2 regions of the Mesorhizobium sp. M0571 genome follow, and region 2 is predicted to be linked to the other one. Evidence: predicted binding sites of a transcription regulator. Region 2 holds the regulator's gene; the other holds the start of a gene.
The links. Region 2 encodes LexA, which represses DNA repair genes until DNA is damaged. Its sites were predicted from a motif close to TGTTCNNNNTGTGTTCNG; they were not measured.
Positions count from the first base shown of each region.

Region 1 (7,692 bases), on a different contig from region 2:
GCTGAATCTGTGGGCGCCGGCCCTAAAGGCCGAGCATCTCCCTGGGGTCGAAGGTGACCCGAACGTCGGACCAGATGTCTTGCTTGCCCGCGGGAACCTGCAGGCCGGCCACATCGCATTTCTGAACCGCGCGAACGGCACTTTCGTCAAACGGGCGGTTTCCGCTCGACTTTTCGACGCTCGGCCGGCCATCCAACTTACCGGAGGCGTCCAGATTAAACCGGACCACGACGACGAAATCCTCCGAACCCTCAAGCCCTACCGGAAGTGTCCAGCAGCCACCAAGCTGGGCCTCCAATGCCCCCTGCTCCGATTTCGAAAGCTTCTGGCCCTGGTCCTTGTCGCCGCCGAGCGACGACTGTTGGGTCGAGCGCTTGGCGCCGCCACCGGCCGGCTTCCGCTTGTCGAGCAGAGCCGAAATCTCGTCGGCGTTGAATTGCTTGTCGTCCGATTTCGGCTTGGATGAGGCTTCCTTGACCGGCTTGTCGGCATCCTTGCGCTCCGGCGCCTTGGCGCTTTCGGCCTGGACCGGCTGCGGCTTCGGCCGAGCCTCGGGCGCCGGCGCCGAGTCCGGAAGCTGCGCCTCCTCGGTTGGCGGTTCCTTGGCAATCGCCTCGGCGACGGCATCCGGCTTGACCTCGGGCTGTGGATCGATCGCGGCAGTCTTGTCCTGCGGCGGCGTGGGCGTCGGCTCCTTGGCCGGCGTCGGCTTGGGATCGGTCTGCTTGACCGGTTCGGGCTTGACCTCTTCCTTCGGCTGCGGCACCGGCGCTACCTCTGTAGCGGGAATAGGCTTCGGCTCTTCCTTTGGCTTTGGCACGTCCTCGGGCTTGGGCTTTTCGACCGGCGTCGGCGCGGGTGGCGGAGCCGCCGTCATATCGACTGGCTGGGGCTTGGGCTCAGGTGTCGGCGGCTTGTCGGTATCGACGCTGTTCTCGCCGACTTTCTGGGCGTCGGGAACGATGTCGGGACGCTGCGTCGGTAGCGGTGCCGGCTTGTCGTGCATCACAGCCTTCTTGTCGCCTTGCAGGACCTGTGCCGTCGCTTCCATCGGCACGATCTCGACCGACACCGATTCCGCATCGGACGCAGGCATCGCAGGCGGCGAGGACAACGTGAACAGCCCGAAGGCGATCGCCACCGTATGCAAGATCACCGATGTGGTGAGGCCGGTCCTCATCTTGCGTCTACTGATCCTGTTCCTGCAGTGAAACCAGGCCGATATTCTTGTAGCCGGCAGCCGAGATGCGGGCCATCACCTTCATGGCCGTGCCATAGTCGGTAGATTTGTCACCCCTGATGAAAATACGCTCGTCATAGCCCGTCTTCGAGATCGCCTGCAGCTTGGCCACCAATTCCTCGATCGGGATCTCGGTTTCCTGGAGGTAGATCTGACCGGCCGAGTTGATGGACACGGTTATAGGCTGCGTATCGGCGTTCATCGCCTTGGCTTGCGTATCCGGCAGGTCGATCGGCACGCCGACCGTCAGCAACGGTGCCGCGACCATGAAGATGATCAGCAGCACCAGCATCACGTCGACCATCGGCGTGACGTTGATCTCCGAGATCAGGGCGTGATGGCGGCCGCGCCGCCTGTGGCCGCGCCCGCCGCGTCCTCCGCCACCTGCGCTTACGGACATTCCCATGATCGTTCCTCAGGCCTTCTGCGCGACTTTTTCATCGATTTGGCGCGAGAGTATGGCGGAGAACTCATCCGCGAACCCTTCCATGCGCACCGCGATCTTGCTCGCGTCCGACGACAGCTTGTTGTAAGCAATGACGGCCGGGATGGCGGCGAGCAGGCCGATGGCCGTCGCCAGCAGCGCCTCGGCGATGCCGGGCGCGACCACCGAAAGGCTGGTGTTCTTCGAGGCGGCGATCGCCTGGAACGAGGTCATGATGCCGATGACCGTGCCGAACAGGCCAATAAAGGGCGCCGCCGAGCCGGTGGTGGCGAGGAAGCCGAGCCGCCCTTCCAGCTTTTCCATCTCGCGGGTCAACGCCAGATCCATCGCCTTGTCGATGCGGGTCTGCAGGCCGAGCGGCGATTTCGCGCCCTTCTCGAAACTCTTCTTCCATTCGCGCATGGCGGCGACAAAGATCGCGCTCATGCCGGTCGTTTTGCGGTCGGCGAGCGTGCGGTAAAGTTCTTCCAGCGACTGTCCCGACCAGAACACCTGTTCGAAGCGATTGAGCGCCAGCCGCATGCGGGCATAGGCGACGAGCTTGTCGACGATGATCGCCCAGGTCCAGATCGAGGCACCAAGCAGCCCGATCATGACCAGCTTGACCACCCAACCGGCCTGCATGAACAAGGCCCAAATCGATAAATGCGCGCCCGGTTCGGCGAGAGCGATGTTTTCCATGTTACGTCCTTAAAGATTTTCCGGGCGTGGCTGGCGGCTGGCCCATGGGCATCCCTTGTGGTCCGTTCGCGTTAGGCTTGCGGAATAACCCCAAATGCACCGTTGGCGGCCTTTTCGGGGCAAATATTGGTGAAAGGAAGGCGCTTGGATTCTCCCAATCTTAACCATTCCCTTCATGGACCGTTATGGTTAAGGATGGGTTAGGACGTATAGCGCGGCGCATTGCCGCGCCCTGATGAGTCGCCCGCCGATCCTAGCCCGGACCGGGGGAGATCCGAAATTGCCGGCCTCTGAACCCTTATTTGCGCGTTCTGAGCATGAAGGCTGCGATCCAGTCCTTGGGAAAGCGCCGCGGCCGTCCGTTCTCACCGACGATCGCCGCTTCGACCCGCGCCTCGACCAGCACTTCGCTGCCGCGCTTCAATTGCTGCGCCATGACGATCCGCGCGCCGGAAATCTCTTCGGTGCGTGTGTCAATGGTCAGGATGTCGTCCATGCGGGCCGAACCGCGGAAATCGATCTCCATGCGCCGCACCACCCAGACTATTTTCTCGCCATGCTTGCCCTGGGCAAGCTCGGTGTGGTGGACGCCGGCCAGCCGCAGATAATCGGAACGGCCGCGCTCGAAGAATTCGAGATAGCGCGCGTGATAGACGACGCCGGAGAAATCGGTGTCGGCATAATAGACGCGCGCCATCAATCGATGGCCGAATTCCGTCAGCGCGCCGGAAAGCCCGGCGGACAATGCCGTGTCACCATGATCGTCCATTGCGCTGTCCTTTTGGTCCCGACCAGCACCTGTTTTTGGCACCATCTGTTTTGCGCATAGACCGGCGATGATCAAGACCTGGAGGGCGAGGCTGTTTTTCGCTGGCGGCGTTGCCGTTTCCGGAGACTATCGGCAACGAAGCCGCAAGCTAGGGCTCCTCCTGGAACAGGCTGATCTGCTGCTGCGCTAGGTCCTTCGGCGCGTCGAGGCCGAGATGCCGCCAGGCATTGGCCGCCAGCACGCGGCCGCGCGGTGTGCGCTGGATGAAGCCCTGCTGGATCAGAAAGGGTTCGATGATGTCCTCGATGGCATCGCGTGGCTCGGAAAGCCCGGCAGCGATGGTCTCGATGCCGACCGGCCCGCCGCCGAAATTCCGGGCGATCATCGACAGATAGCGGCGGTCGAGCGCGTCGAGGCCGAGCCCGTCGACCTCCAGCCGCGTCAGCGCCTCGTCGGCGATCTTGCGGTCGACATGGCCGTCGCCGGCAACGCTGGCGAAGTCGCGCACCCGGCGCAACAGCCGGCCGGCGATGCGCGGCGTGCCGCGCGCCCGCCGGGCGATCTCCAAGGCACCGTCGTCGCCGAGCGGCATGGCAAGGATGCGGGCGCCGCGCCGCACGATCTGCTCGAGTTCCTCGACCGAGTAGAAATTGAGCCGCACCGGAATGCCGAACCGGTCGCGCAGCGGGTTGGTCAAAAGGCCGAGCCGGGTGGTGGCGGCGACAAGCGTGAAGCGGGCCAGGTCGATCTTGACCGAGCGCGCCGCCGGCCCCTCGCCGATGATCAGGTCGAGCTGGAAATCTTCCATCGCCGGATAGAGGATTTCCTCGACCGCCGGGTTGAGCCGGTGGATCTCATCGATGAACAGCACGTCACGGTCTTCGAGGTTGGTGAGCAGCGCCGCCAAGTCGCCGGCCTTGGCGATGACCGGACCGGAGGTCGAGCGGAAATTGACGCCGAGCTCGCGCGCCATGATTTGCGCCAGCGTCGTCTTGCCGAGGCCGGGCGGGCCGACGAACAACACGTGGTCGAGCGCTTCGCTGCGGCCCTTGGCGGCCTCGATGAACACTTTGAGATTCGCCCGCACCGCCGCCTGGCCGACGAAGTCACCAAGCGTCTGCGGCCGCAAGGTCTGCTCGGCGTCCTCGCCGCGTTTGTCGGGAGCAATGAGGCGTGGCGAAAGGCTCATGCCGCTTTCCTTGCACAAGGCAAGGTGCGGGACAAGCAACGTCTCACCGTGCCAGCTCCTTCAGCCCGAACCGGATCAGCTTCGACGCGTCCGCCTCCTCGCCTGCCGTCTTCAGCGCCGCCGCCACCGCATTGGCGGCGGTGTCGCGCGAATAACCGAGATTGACCAGCGCCGAGACGGCGTCGGTGATCGGCGCCGAAGCGACGCCCTCGCCGAGCTCCTGCTTCAGGCCGATGGTGCCGGACGCAGTGCCCGCATAGGCCGGCGCCTTGTTCTTCAATTCGGTAACGATGCGCTCCGCCACCTTCTTGCCGACGCCGGGCGCGCGGCTGACCATGGCGATATCGCGCAACGCAATTGCGTTGGCGAGGTCGGCCGGCGCCAGCGTCGAGAGAATTGCCAGCGCGACCTTGGCGCCGACGCCCTGCACATTGTTCATCAACAGCCGGAACCACTCGCGCTCCAGCACCGACTGGAATCCATAGAGCCGCAGCATGTCCTCGCGCACATAGGTCTCGATGAACAGCACCACTGCCTCGCCCGGCCGCGGCAATGCCGCCAGCGTGCGCGCCGAGCAATAGGCGACATAGCCGACGCCATGCACGTCGACGATGCAGAAATCCTCGTCGATCTCGTCCAGCGTGCCTTTTAGCTTGCCGATCATGCCTGATACCTCATGCCAGCGCCGCCATCCTGTAGGCGATGCTCTGCCGGTGATGCGCGTGACAGATGGCGATGGCCAGCGCGTCGGCGGCGTCGTCGGTGTCGAAAGTCGCCTTCGGCATCAGCACCTTGACCATCATGTGGATCTGTTTCTTGTCGCCATGGCCGACGCCGATCACCGCCTTCTTGACGGCGTTTGGCGCATATTCGGCAACGACAAGGCCGGCACGCGCCGGCACCAGCATGGCGATGCCGCGTGCCTGGCCGAGTTTGAGCGTCGCCACGGCATCCTTGTTGACGAAGGTCTGCTCGACCGCCGCCTCGTGCGGCATCGCGGCATGCAGGATCTCGACAAGCCCGTCATGCAATTGGCAAAGACGCACCGCCAGCGTTGCCTTGTCGTCGGACCGCACGGTGCCGGAAGCGACGAAGCGCAGCGAATTGCCGAGGCTTTCGACGATGCCCCAGCCGGTGCGCCTAAGTCCCGGATCGATGCCGATGATGCGAATCGCTTCCCCCATCCGCCAACTTTACCCCCGGCAGACAGCGATGCCAGCGAAATGTGAACAAACCAGAAACAGGCGAGAACCGAAGCGGAGCGGACTTTTAGATCCGTGAGCATCGGAAGCGCAGAAAACCGCGCCAGGTGTCCGTCAGAGTAGAATTATCAAGCAGCCTGTCAGCCGCGGGCGAAAGCCGTGTTCAGCAGCGTGATCTGGTCGGAGACCGGATTGAGGCGACGGCTCGACGGCGGCACCTCGGCGAGGCCGCCATAGATCTCCTCGTCCATGCGGCGCACCAGCGCCTGCAGGCGCAGCGACCGGTTGACGAGGTCGACGAAATCCTTCGGCAGTTCGGCCCAGCCGGGCGCCTCCTCATGCGCGGAGGCGGTGTCGAGACGCACCTTGGATTTTTCGGAGGCGACCTGATCGCGGGTCATCTCGCCGGAATTCGCCGCCCGCTGCAAAAGCAGCCACGAGGCGACCTGCATCAGCCTTGTGGTCAGCCGCATCGATTCGGCCGCATAAAGTGTCGCCGCCAGCCTCGACAGCTTCTTGGCCTCGGCCCGGCCCTTGCCGTCGAGATATTCGGCCGCCTGCTCGACCAGGCCCATGCCTTCCTGATAGAGCGGCTTGAAGGATTGGGAGAAAACCCGGCGCTCCGCCAGTTTGATGGTTTTCGCGCCGGCCTTCGAAGGCTCGTTCATTTGCTACGCCCCTGCACTTGCCTAACAGCCGGCCGATTTGGCTCTTGGCCGTCACATCCGGCAGCCTAAACGACTGAAGCTTGAAAATGCGCTTCGCCGGCAGCGAAGGCAAGCACATGTTTAACAAACGGTTAACGGCCCCATTTGACGCCAAGGGCTCCTTGCCGACGAACAAAAAAAGAGCCGCGGATAAGGCGGCTCTCAGGAGTTTAACAGGGAGGCGTCAAACAAAGTGGCTCCAACCACTCGGTAAGAATCCAGATCACTGGATGGGCATAGTAAACGCCTGTAAAGCTTAACGAAGCCTTAACGAAGGGCATATTTTTCGATCAAGCGCCCAGCATCTGTGCCGTAACAGCACAGCCGACCGGCTAAGGATCGTTTGCAACACCGGCTGGAAAGTGGAGCAACGCGCTTGCGCAATGGTTCCTCCAGATCGTGACCGACATACCGAAACAAAACCGCCCTCCGCGCGACATCGTTCCGAAACAGGCGCCGCGCTAAACGCCCGCTCCTCGCAACGAGGCGGAGCAAACCTTGCGCTCCGGCAATCATCAAATTTCTCAAGGAGCGAACCATGGACTGGTACTCGGTCGTTAAATTTCTGCACATCGTCTCGGCGATCCTCTGGGTCGGCGGCGGCTTCACGCTGATGCTGCTTGCGGTCCGCGCCGATCGCGCTGGAAACGTCGAAGGCATGCTGCAGGCGATGCGCGCCACCGGCGAGCTCGGCAACCGGTTCTTCGCGCCGATGTCGATGCTGACGTTGCTCTTCGGCCTCATCATGTGCGGCTTCTGGGTCGGCTTTTCCGATCTGTGGGTGCTGATCGGCCTTGCCGGTTATGCGACGACCTTCTGCATCGGCATGTTCGTCTTCAAGCCGACTGCCGACCGCATGGCCGGTATGATCGCCAAGGATGGCGTGACGCCGGCAGTGCTTGCCCAGGGCCAGCGCGTTCTCAATGCTGCGCGCTTCGACTATTCGGTGATGCTCGTGATCATCGCCGACATGGTGCTGAAGCCGACGCTGCACGACATCACCATTCTTGGCTGCATGGCGTTGGTGCTGGCAACGGGCGTTGCTCTCGCGTTTGGCAGGACGCGGCCGCTGCTGCCGAGTGCCGCCTGAGGCTTAAAGAATCCGGCGGCGGCCGGCTGGGGGCCGCCGTCTTATAAAAGGCCGGCGATGCCGTCCCACAGAAGCTTGACCGCGACGACCGCCACGGTCGCATAGGTGAAGGGATAGAACAGCTCCGGCCGCATCCGCCGCACCAGCCAGGCGCCGGCGATGGTCGACAGCGGCGCTAGCGGCATCAGCACCGCCGACGCGGTCAGGTTGGTGGTGTCGAACTGGCCGAGCGCAAAGTAGGGGATGAGCTTCAGCGCATTGGTCACGGCGAAAAAGATCGCCGCGGTGCCCGACAGCACCTTCGGATCGAGCCTGATCGGCAGCGCATAGACCTGAAACGGCGGGCCGCCGACATGGGCGACGAAGCTG
Region 1 covers NZ_JAMYQT010000001.1:289,519-297,210, reverse strand. The annotation lists gene tolA (cell envelope integrity protein TolA) at 23-1,180, opposite strand; gene tolR (protein TolR) at 1,188-1,646, opposite strand; gene tolQ (protein TolQ) at 1,656-2,366, opposite strand; gene ybgC (tol-pal system-associated acyl-CoA thioesterase) at 2,665-3,135, opposite strand; gene ruvB (Holliday junction branch migration DNA helicase RuvB) at 3,284-4,324, opposite strand; gene ruvA (Holliday junction branch migration protein RuvA) at 4,368-4,988, opposite strand; gene ruvC (crossover junction endodeoxyribonuclease RuvC) at 4,999-5,508, opposite strand; gene rcdA (protease adaptor protein RcdA) at 5,667-6,194, opposite strand; gene NKI85_RS01375 (DUF2269 family protein) at 6,772-7,323, shown strand; gene NKI85_RS01370 (sulfite exporter TauE/SafE family protein) at 7,365-7,692, opposite strand, start outside.
Region 1: a site for LexA is predicted at 5,550-5,567, ahead of ruvC (crossover junction endodeoxyribonuclease RuvC). Genes of this name have one in related genera too.

Region 2 (7,692 bases):
TGGCGGCTCCTTGCACCGTCCAGCATCCGCAAGGGCGTAGCCTCGGCGGCCGGCCTTGAACTCGACCGCGGCGTCGCCTTCTTGCTGGTGCCGGTGTTCCTGGCATGCGGGGTGGTTGTGTATTTCTCGCTGGCGGTGGAGCCGTCCTTTCCACAGCCGATCGCAATCGTGCTCCTCGCGGCGCTTTGTGCCGTCCTCTCGCGGTCGTGGCCCAGAACCCGCCTGTGCTTCATGGTGGCGTTGCTCTGCGCGCTTGGCGTGCTTGCCGCCAAGTTCGAGACCTGGCGTGTCGGAACGCATATGCTCGGTTCCGAAATCTCGACGCGGCTGACGGGTCGCGTCGTGTCGTTCGAGCCCATGGCGAGCGGCCGCATCAGGCTGACGATCGACGTGATCTCGACCGCCCGGCCGACACTGCGCTACATGCCGGAACGGGTCCGCGTTTCGGCGATGAAGATACCGGCTGAGCTGACCGCAGGTTCCGAGATCACCGGCTATGTGCGGCTGCTGCCGCCGACCGGCCCGGTGCGGCCCGACAGCTACGACTTCTCCTTCGACAGCTATTTTGCCGGTATCGGCGGCAGCGGCTTTTTCCTCGGCAATCCAAAAGTCGTGCCGTCGGGCGGCATGCCGCTTGCTGCGCGGCTTTCTTCGGCGGTCGAGGATGCCCGCGAATCGATCGCCGACCATATCCGCAGCCGCATCGGCGGCGCCGAGGGGGAAATTGCAGCCGCGCTGATCGTCGGCGTGCGCGCCGGCATTCCCGAGGAGATCAACGAAGCGATGCGGCGTACCGGCATCTACCACATCATCTCCATCTCAGGGCTGCATATGGCGTTGGTCGCCGGCACCATCATGGCCCTCCTGCGCGGCGCCTTTGCGCTGTTTCCCAACTTCTCATCGCGACGGCCGGTCAAGAAATATGCCGCAGCCGCCGCGCTTTTTTCGATTGCGGCGTACCTCGTCTTTTCCGGCATCGTGGTGGCGGCCGAACGCAGCTTCATCATGCTGGCGGTGATGCTTATCGCCGTGCTGTTCGACCGGGCCGCGCTCACCATGCGCAATCTGGCGATCTCGGCCATCGCGGTCATCCTGGTGTCGCCGCACGAGGTGGTCGGTCCGAGTTTCCAGATGTCCTTCGCCGCGACTGCGGCCCTTGTCGGCGCCTATGCCGGCTGGTCCGATTACCGCGCCGGCAGGGCCACCACGCCGCCACCGCGGCGGTCGCCGCTACGCTTCGCCACCCGAAAGGTTCTGTTGGGCATGGGCGGCCTCGCGATGACCTCGATCATTGCAGGGGGCGCCACGGCGCTTTTCGCTATATGGCATTTCCAGCGCGTGGCGCCGCTCAGCCTGTTCGCCAATCTGGCGATCATGCCCATTGTCTCGCTGGTCGTCATGCCTTGCGCGGTCCTCAGCGCGCTGGCGATGCCGTTCGGCGCGGATGGGCCTTTCCTCTATGTGATGGGCAAGGGGCTGACGGCGATGATCGCCCTGTCCGGATGGATCTCCGAGCGCTCGCCGATCGACGCGGTCGGGCTGATTTCGCTGAGATCGGTCCTTCTGGTGACGATCGGTCTCATAATTGCCAGCATGGCCACGACCTGGCTGCGGCTCGCGGCACTTCCTTTCGCGCTCGCCGGCTTGCTGACGACTACGCAGACGCGCGCACCCGACGTATTGATCTCGGAGGACGCACGGCTGGTCGCGCTGCCGATCGGCAGCGGTGAACTCGCGGTCAACCGAGCACGCCCGAATGAATTCACCATCGACAACTGGAAACGCGCCCTGACCTCCGAGGCCATCGTCGCGCCGGAAACACCGGGAAAGAACGACCCGCAATTCGACATTGCCGACCCAGCCGATCTGCCAGCGGGCATGCCTTTCATTTGCACGGAGGGCCTCTGCCTTGCCCGCCATCCATCCGGTGCGATTGTCGCGCAAGCCAAGGACCGGGATACTGCGCGGCCAGCCTGTGCTTTTGCCAGTTTGATCGTCATCGACGACGCCACCGCCCATAACCCCTGCTACTACGACCGGCTGGTCCTCGTCGTCACCAAACGGCAACTGGCGCGCGCGGGAAGTGCCGCCGTGTATTTCGATCCACAAGCGGCAACGCGCGCAGAAATCCGCTTCGCGGTCGAAAAATCATACCGGCCCTGGCATATGCAGCGGAAGTTTTCACGCGAGGCCAGAGGCCTGCCGCCATATCGCAAGGCCGACAAGCCTAAAGCCGGCACCACACCCAAGGGCGCAACTCAGTAGCGGCGGATCAGCCCGACGAGTTTGCCTTGCACCTTGACCCTGTCTGGCCCGAAGATGCGCGTCTCATAGGCCGGATTAGCGGCTTCCAGGGCGATCGAGGCGCCCTTGCGGCGGAACCGCTTCAGCGTCGCTTCCTCCTCGTCGACCAGAGCCACCACGATCTCACCGGGGCTCGCCGTATCGGCATTGCGGATGATGACCGTGTCGCCGTCGAAAATGCCGGCCTCGATCATCGAATCGCCTTTGACCTCAAGCGCATAATGCTCGCCGCCCATGATCATGTCCGGCGGCACGGAGATCGAATGCGTCTGGTGCTGGATGGCGTCGATCGGCACACCGGCGGCGATGCGGCCCATCACCGGGATCGACACGGCGACGACGACATCGTCGTCATTGCCGGCTGCAGGGACGCGCGACGATGTCGGCTTGCCTTGCCGTCCCAGGCTGCCCTGCCCAGGACCGCCTTGCCCAAGACTGCCCTGGATGACGCTCGGCGAGAACTTGCGTGCCGCATTGAGGCCTGGGGCGATCGAGTCGGGCAGGCGCAGCACCTCCAGGGCACGGGCCCGGTTGGGCAAACGGCGAATGAAGCCGCGCTCCTCCAGCGCCGTTATCAGCCGGTGGATTCCTGATTTGGAAGCCAGGTCGAGCGCTTCCTTCATCTCGTCGAAGGAGGGCGGGATACCGCTTTCCTTAAGCCTTTCGTGGATGAACATCAGCAGTTCGTGTTGTTTGCGTGTCAGCATAGCGACCCCCAACAGAATCAGAAAAACAAACCCAGAACAAACACTATCTGTTCCATTTGTGTTCCGCAACTGTTTAAAGTTTAATGAATGTGTTGACGGTTTGTTCAGCGTAACATCAGCACGTCGCAGGGAGCATCCGCCGCCGCGGCGGGTGCGAACGGTGCGCGAACGATCAGCCCGTTCGCATCGGCCAGCATTTTCAGCATTGAGGAATCCTGAATGCCGAACGGCGTCGCCACCAGCGTGCCGGCGTCGTGCCTGACAACAGCCCGCACATAATCCTGCCTGAGATCATTGGCCGGCATGGCAGCGCCGAGCCGCGCCCGACGTATATCCTGCTGAAAGGCCCGGCCGCCGAGCCGCGCCAGCAGCGGCTTCAGGAAGAGCTGGGTGCAGACCAGGCTTGCCACCGGATTGCCGGGCAGGCCGATGCAGCGGATGTCGCCCAGCCGCCCGAACATCAGCGGCTTGCCGGGCCGCATGGCGATCTTCCAGAAATCGAGGGTCATGCCTTGCCCGGTCAGCACGTCATGGACGAAGTCGTGGTCACCGACCGAGGCACCACCCAGCGTGACGATGACATTCGCGCCGGCCTTCACCGCCTTTGTCACCAGCGCAGCGATCGCCTCCTTGCGGTCCGGCGCGATGCCGAGATCGAGCGCGCGCGCGCCGACCGACTGTGCGGCGGCGGCGACGCCATAGGCGTTTGACGAGATGATCTGGTCGGGGCCAAGCTCGCTGCCCGGCGGCAGCAATTCGTCGCCGGTGGCGATGATGGCGACCAGCGGCCGCTTGACCACGCAGACCTCGGGGTGGTTGGCCGATGCTGCCAGTGACAAGGCCGCCGGATCTAGCAGGCGGCCCTGGCCCAGCAGGACGTCGCCCTTGGCGAAATCAAGCCCGAGGCGGCGGATGTTGCGCCCTTGCACCGTCGGCTCCGTCACTTCGACGCTGCCGCCGCCGAGGTCGCGGACGTTCTCCTGGATGACGATGGTGTCGGCGCCTTCGGGAAGCGGCGCGCCGGTAAAGATGCGTACGGCTTGCCCTTGCTGCACCGCCCCGGCAAAGCCGCGTCCGGCTGGCGCCATGCCGATCACCGAAAGCTTTGCTGGTAGGGAGGCGATATCGGCGGCCCGCACGGCATAGCCGTCCATGGCGGAGGCATTGAACGGCGGCTGGGTGCGGAGCGCCACAACCGGCTCCGCCAGCACGCGGTCTGCGGCATCCAGCAGTGCGACGCGTTCGCCCGGCAGCGCTGCTGCGCCGTGCAGCAGGCGCTCGAGCGCCTCGGCAACTGGGACCAGCGCCATTATCGGCCCGCCCCGGTGGTCCCATCTCCGGTGACCCCGGTGACCTTGTAGTCGCCGGATTTGCCGCCGGTCTTTTCAACCAGCCTGATGCCGGAGATAACCATGGCACGGTCGACCGCCTTGGCCATGTCATAGATCGTCAGGCAAGCTACCGAGACGGCCGTGAGCGCCTCCATCTCGACTCCGGTCTTGCCGGTAACGCGGGTCAGTGCTGTCACTTTCAGGCCGGGCAGCGCCGCGTCCGGCTCGATATCGACGGATATCTTGGTCAGCAGCAGCGGATGACAGAGCGGGATCAATTCATGCGTCTTCTTGGCCGCCATGATACCGGCGATGCGCGCGGTGCCCAGGACATCGCCCTTCTTGGCATCGCCGGCGAGGATCATGTCCAGCGTCTCGGGCCGCATCGAGACGAAGCCCTCTGCGACTGCCGTGCGCACCGTCTCAGCCTTGTCGCCGACATCGACCATGTTGGCTTCGCCCTGTGCGCCAAGATGGGTGAGGGCGGCCGCCATCCTCAGACCGCCTTAGAGCGACGTGCGTCCGTTTGGACGCACAAAGTACGCTCTAACACTTTGAATCTATGCATCGTGCTCTCCGAAAATCGACTCCGATTTTCGGGCCGATGCATTGGCCGGCGCCTTGCCCGTCAAAAGCAGGCGCGTTGCCGCGGTCACGTCCTGTTGACGCATCAGGCTCTCGCCGACCAGGAAAGTGGCGATGCCGCTCCGCTCCAGCCGGCGGCAATCCTCATGCGAAAAGATGCCGCTCTCGCTGACCAGCAGGCGGTCGGCCGGCACCATTGCGGCCAGCCGTTCCGAGGTCTCGAGGCTGGTTTCGAAGGTCCGCAGATTGCGGTTGTTGATACCGATCAGCCGCGACGACAGCCGCAGCGCGCGTTCCATTTCGGCCTCGTCATGCACCTCGACCAGCGCGTCCATGCCGAGCTCGAAAGCTGTCGCTTCGAGTTCCCTTGCCACCGCGTCGGCGACGCTGGCCATGATGATCAGGATGGCGTCGGCGCCCCATGCCCTGGCCTCGTAGACCTGATAGGGGTCGAACAGGAAATCCTTGCGCAAGGCTGGCAACTCGACGGCAGCGCGCGCAGTGGTGAGGAATTCGGGCGCGCCCTGGAAGGAGGGTGCGTCGGTCAGCACCGAAAGGCAGGCGGCACCGCCTTTCGCATAGGCCCTGGCCAGCGCCGGCGGATCGAAATCGGCGCGGATCAGGCCCTTGGACGGGCTTGCTTTCTTGATTTCGGCGATCAGCGCGAACCTGCCGGATTTGCGCCTGGCCTCAAGAGCGGAGAGAAAGCCGCGCGGCGCATCGGCGTCCTTGGCCCGCGCCTTGATCTCGGCAAACGGCGCGCGCGCCTTGGCCGCCGCGATCTCGTCGCGCTTGTAGGCCTCGATCTTGCGCAGGATATCGGACATAGCCCTAACCGTTCGAAATCTCGACCAGCCTGTCGAGCACTTTCAGCGCGCGGCCGCTGTCGATGGCCTGCGCCGCCGTCACCATGCCGTCGGCAAGCGTCGTCGCCTTGCCGGCCACCACCAGCCCGGCGCCGGCATTCATCAGCACCGTATCGCGAAAGGCGCCGGCAGCGCCGCCCAGCATATCGCGCAGCGCCTGGGCATTGTGGGCGGCGTCGCCGCCGCGCAACTCGTCCTTGGTGTGACGCTTCAGCCCGACGGCTTCCGGCGTCAGCATAAAGCTGCGGATCTCGCCGCCGGACAGTTCGGCGACCTGCGTCTCGCCGGTGGTGGTGATCTCGTCATAGCCGTCGCCATGGACGACCCAGGCGTGGTCGGCACCAAGCGCCTTCAACGTTTCTGCCACCGGCATGATCCATTCGGGCAGGAACACGCCGACCATCTGCCGTCTGACACTGGCCGGATTGGAAAGCGGGCCCAGCAGGTTGAAGATGGTGCGGGTGCCGAGCTCGACCCGGATCGGGCCGACATGCTTCATCGCCGGGTGATGCGCCGGCGCGAACATGAAGCCGACTCCGGCCTCTTGGATGCAGCGGCCGATCGTCTCCGGAGGGATGTCGATCTTGACGCCCAATGCGATCAGCACATCGGCGGCGCCGGTCAGCGAGGACAGTCCGCGGTTGCCGTGCTTGGCGACGGGCACGCCGCTGCCGGCGATGACGAAGGCGGATGCGGTCGAAATGTTGACGCTGTGCGAATTGTCGCCGCCGGTGCCGACAATGTCGATGGCGCCCTCGGGGGCGTCGACGCGCAGCATCTTGGCGCGCATGGTGGCGACGGCGCCGGAGATCTCGCTGACCGTCTCACCGCGCACGCGCAATGCCATCAGGAAGCCGCCGATCTGGCCGGGTGTGGCGTCGCCGGACATGATGATGTCGAAGGCCTCGCGTGCCTCCTCGAAAGAAAGGGCGCTGCCGGCGGCGACCTTGGCGATGTGATTCTTCAGCGCGCTCATCTGGCCAGGGCTTGGGTTACGGCCGTCTGATCGATGCGGACGTCATATTGCGTCTGCAACTGCGCCACCAATTGGTCGAGCAGGTCGTCGGACATACCGGAGGTGAAGGATTTCTGAGCGTCCTGGGGTACTGAGCTGGCGTCGGCCCCGGCAGGCTCGAACACCTCGGCGACCTTGAACAGGATCTGTCCGTCGCCCGTAGGCGAGGGGATCAGCCCGGTCCCGCCTTCGCCGACGCCGAACATCGCGGCGGCCCCTTCCTTGCCGAAATCGACGTCGTCAGCATCGCGCTTGACGCCGCGCTTGGTCTGCTTTTCGAGCTTGAGCTCACCGGCGATCACCTCGAGCGTGGTGCCAGCCTTGAGACGCTTCTCGAGCTCTTGCGCTTTTGCGGTGAGCCGTTTGGTAGTCTCCGCCGCGGTCCAATCGGCCACGACCTTCTGGCGGACTTCATCCAACGTGCGGTCACGGGCCGGCGTGATCGCGCTCACGTCGTAGAAGACGAAGCCGTTATCGGCGGTGGTGAGACCTTCATTGTCGGTTCCGGGTTCGGATTCGAACACCGCCTTGATGAGCTGTGGCGATTCCGGCAGGTCTTTGACGATGGTTCCATCCGGCCGTTGGCCGGTGCGGTCGATGGCGTCGATGGTGACGACCTTCAGCTTCAATTTGGCGGCTGCCTCAGCGAGCGAACCGCCCGAGGCGCGCGTATCCTCGTAATTGTCGTGCACGTCCAACAAGATGCGGCTTGCCTCGCCTAGAGCCAGGTCCTTGCGGATCTGCTCGGACACTTCGGCCCGCGGCTTCACCACTTCGGGCTTGATCTCGGTGACGCGCAGCAGAACGGGGCCGAAGGCGCCTTGTACGACCGGACTGACTTCATTGACGTTGAGCTTGAAGGCAGCATCGGCAACCGCCTTGTC
Region 2 covers NZ_JAMYQT010000048.1:30,515-38,206, reverse strand. The annotation lists gene NKI85_RS31315 (ComEC/Rec2 family competence protein) at 1-2,265, shown strand, start outside; gene lexA (transcriptional repressor LexA) at 2,259-3,011, opposite strand; gene NKI85_RS31305 (molybdopterin molybdotransferase MoeA) at 3,116-4,321, opposite strand; gene moaC (cyclic pyranopterin monophosphate synthase MoaC) at 4,321-4,836, opposite strand; gene trpC (indole-3-glycerol phosphate synthase TrpC) at 4,903-5,754, opposite strand; gene trpD (anthranilate phosphoribosyltransferase) at 5,759-6,769, opposite strand; gene NKI85_RS31285 (SurA N-terminal domain-containing protein) at 6,766-7,692, opposite strand, start outside.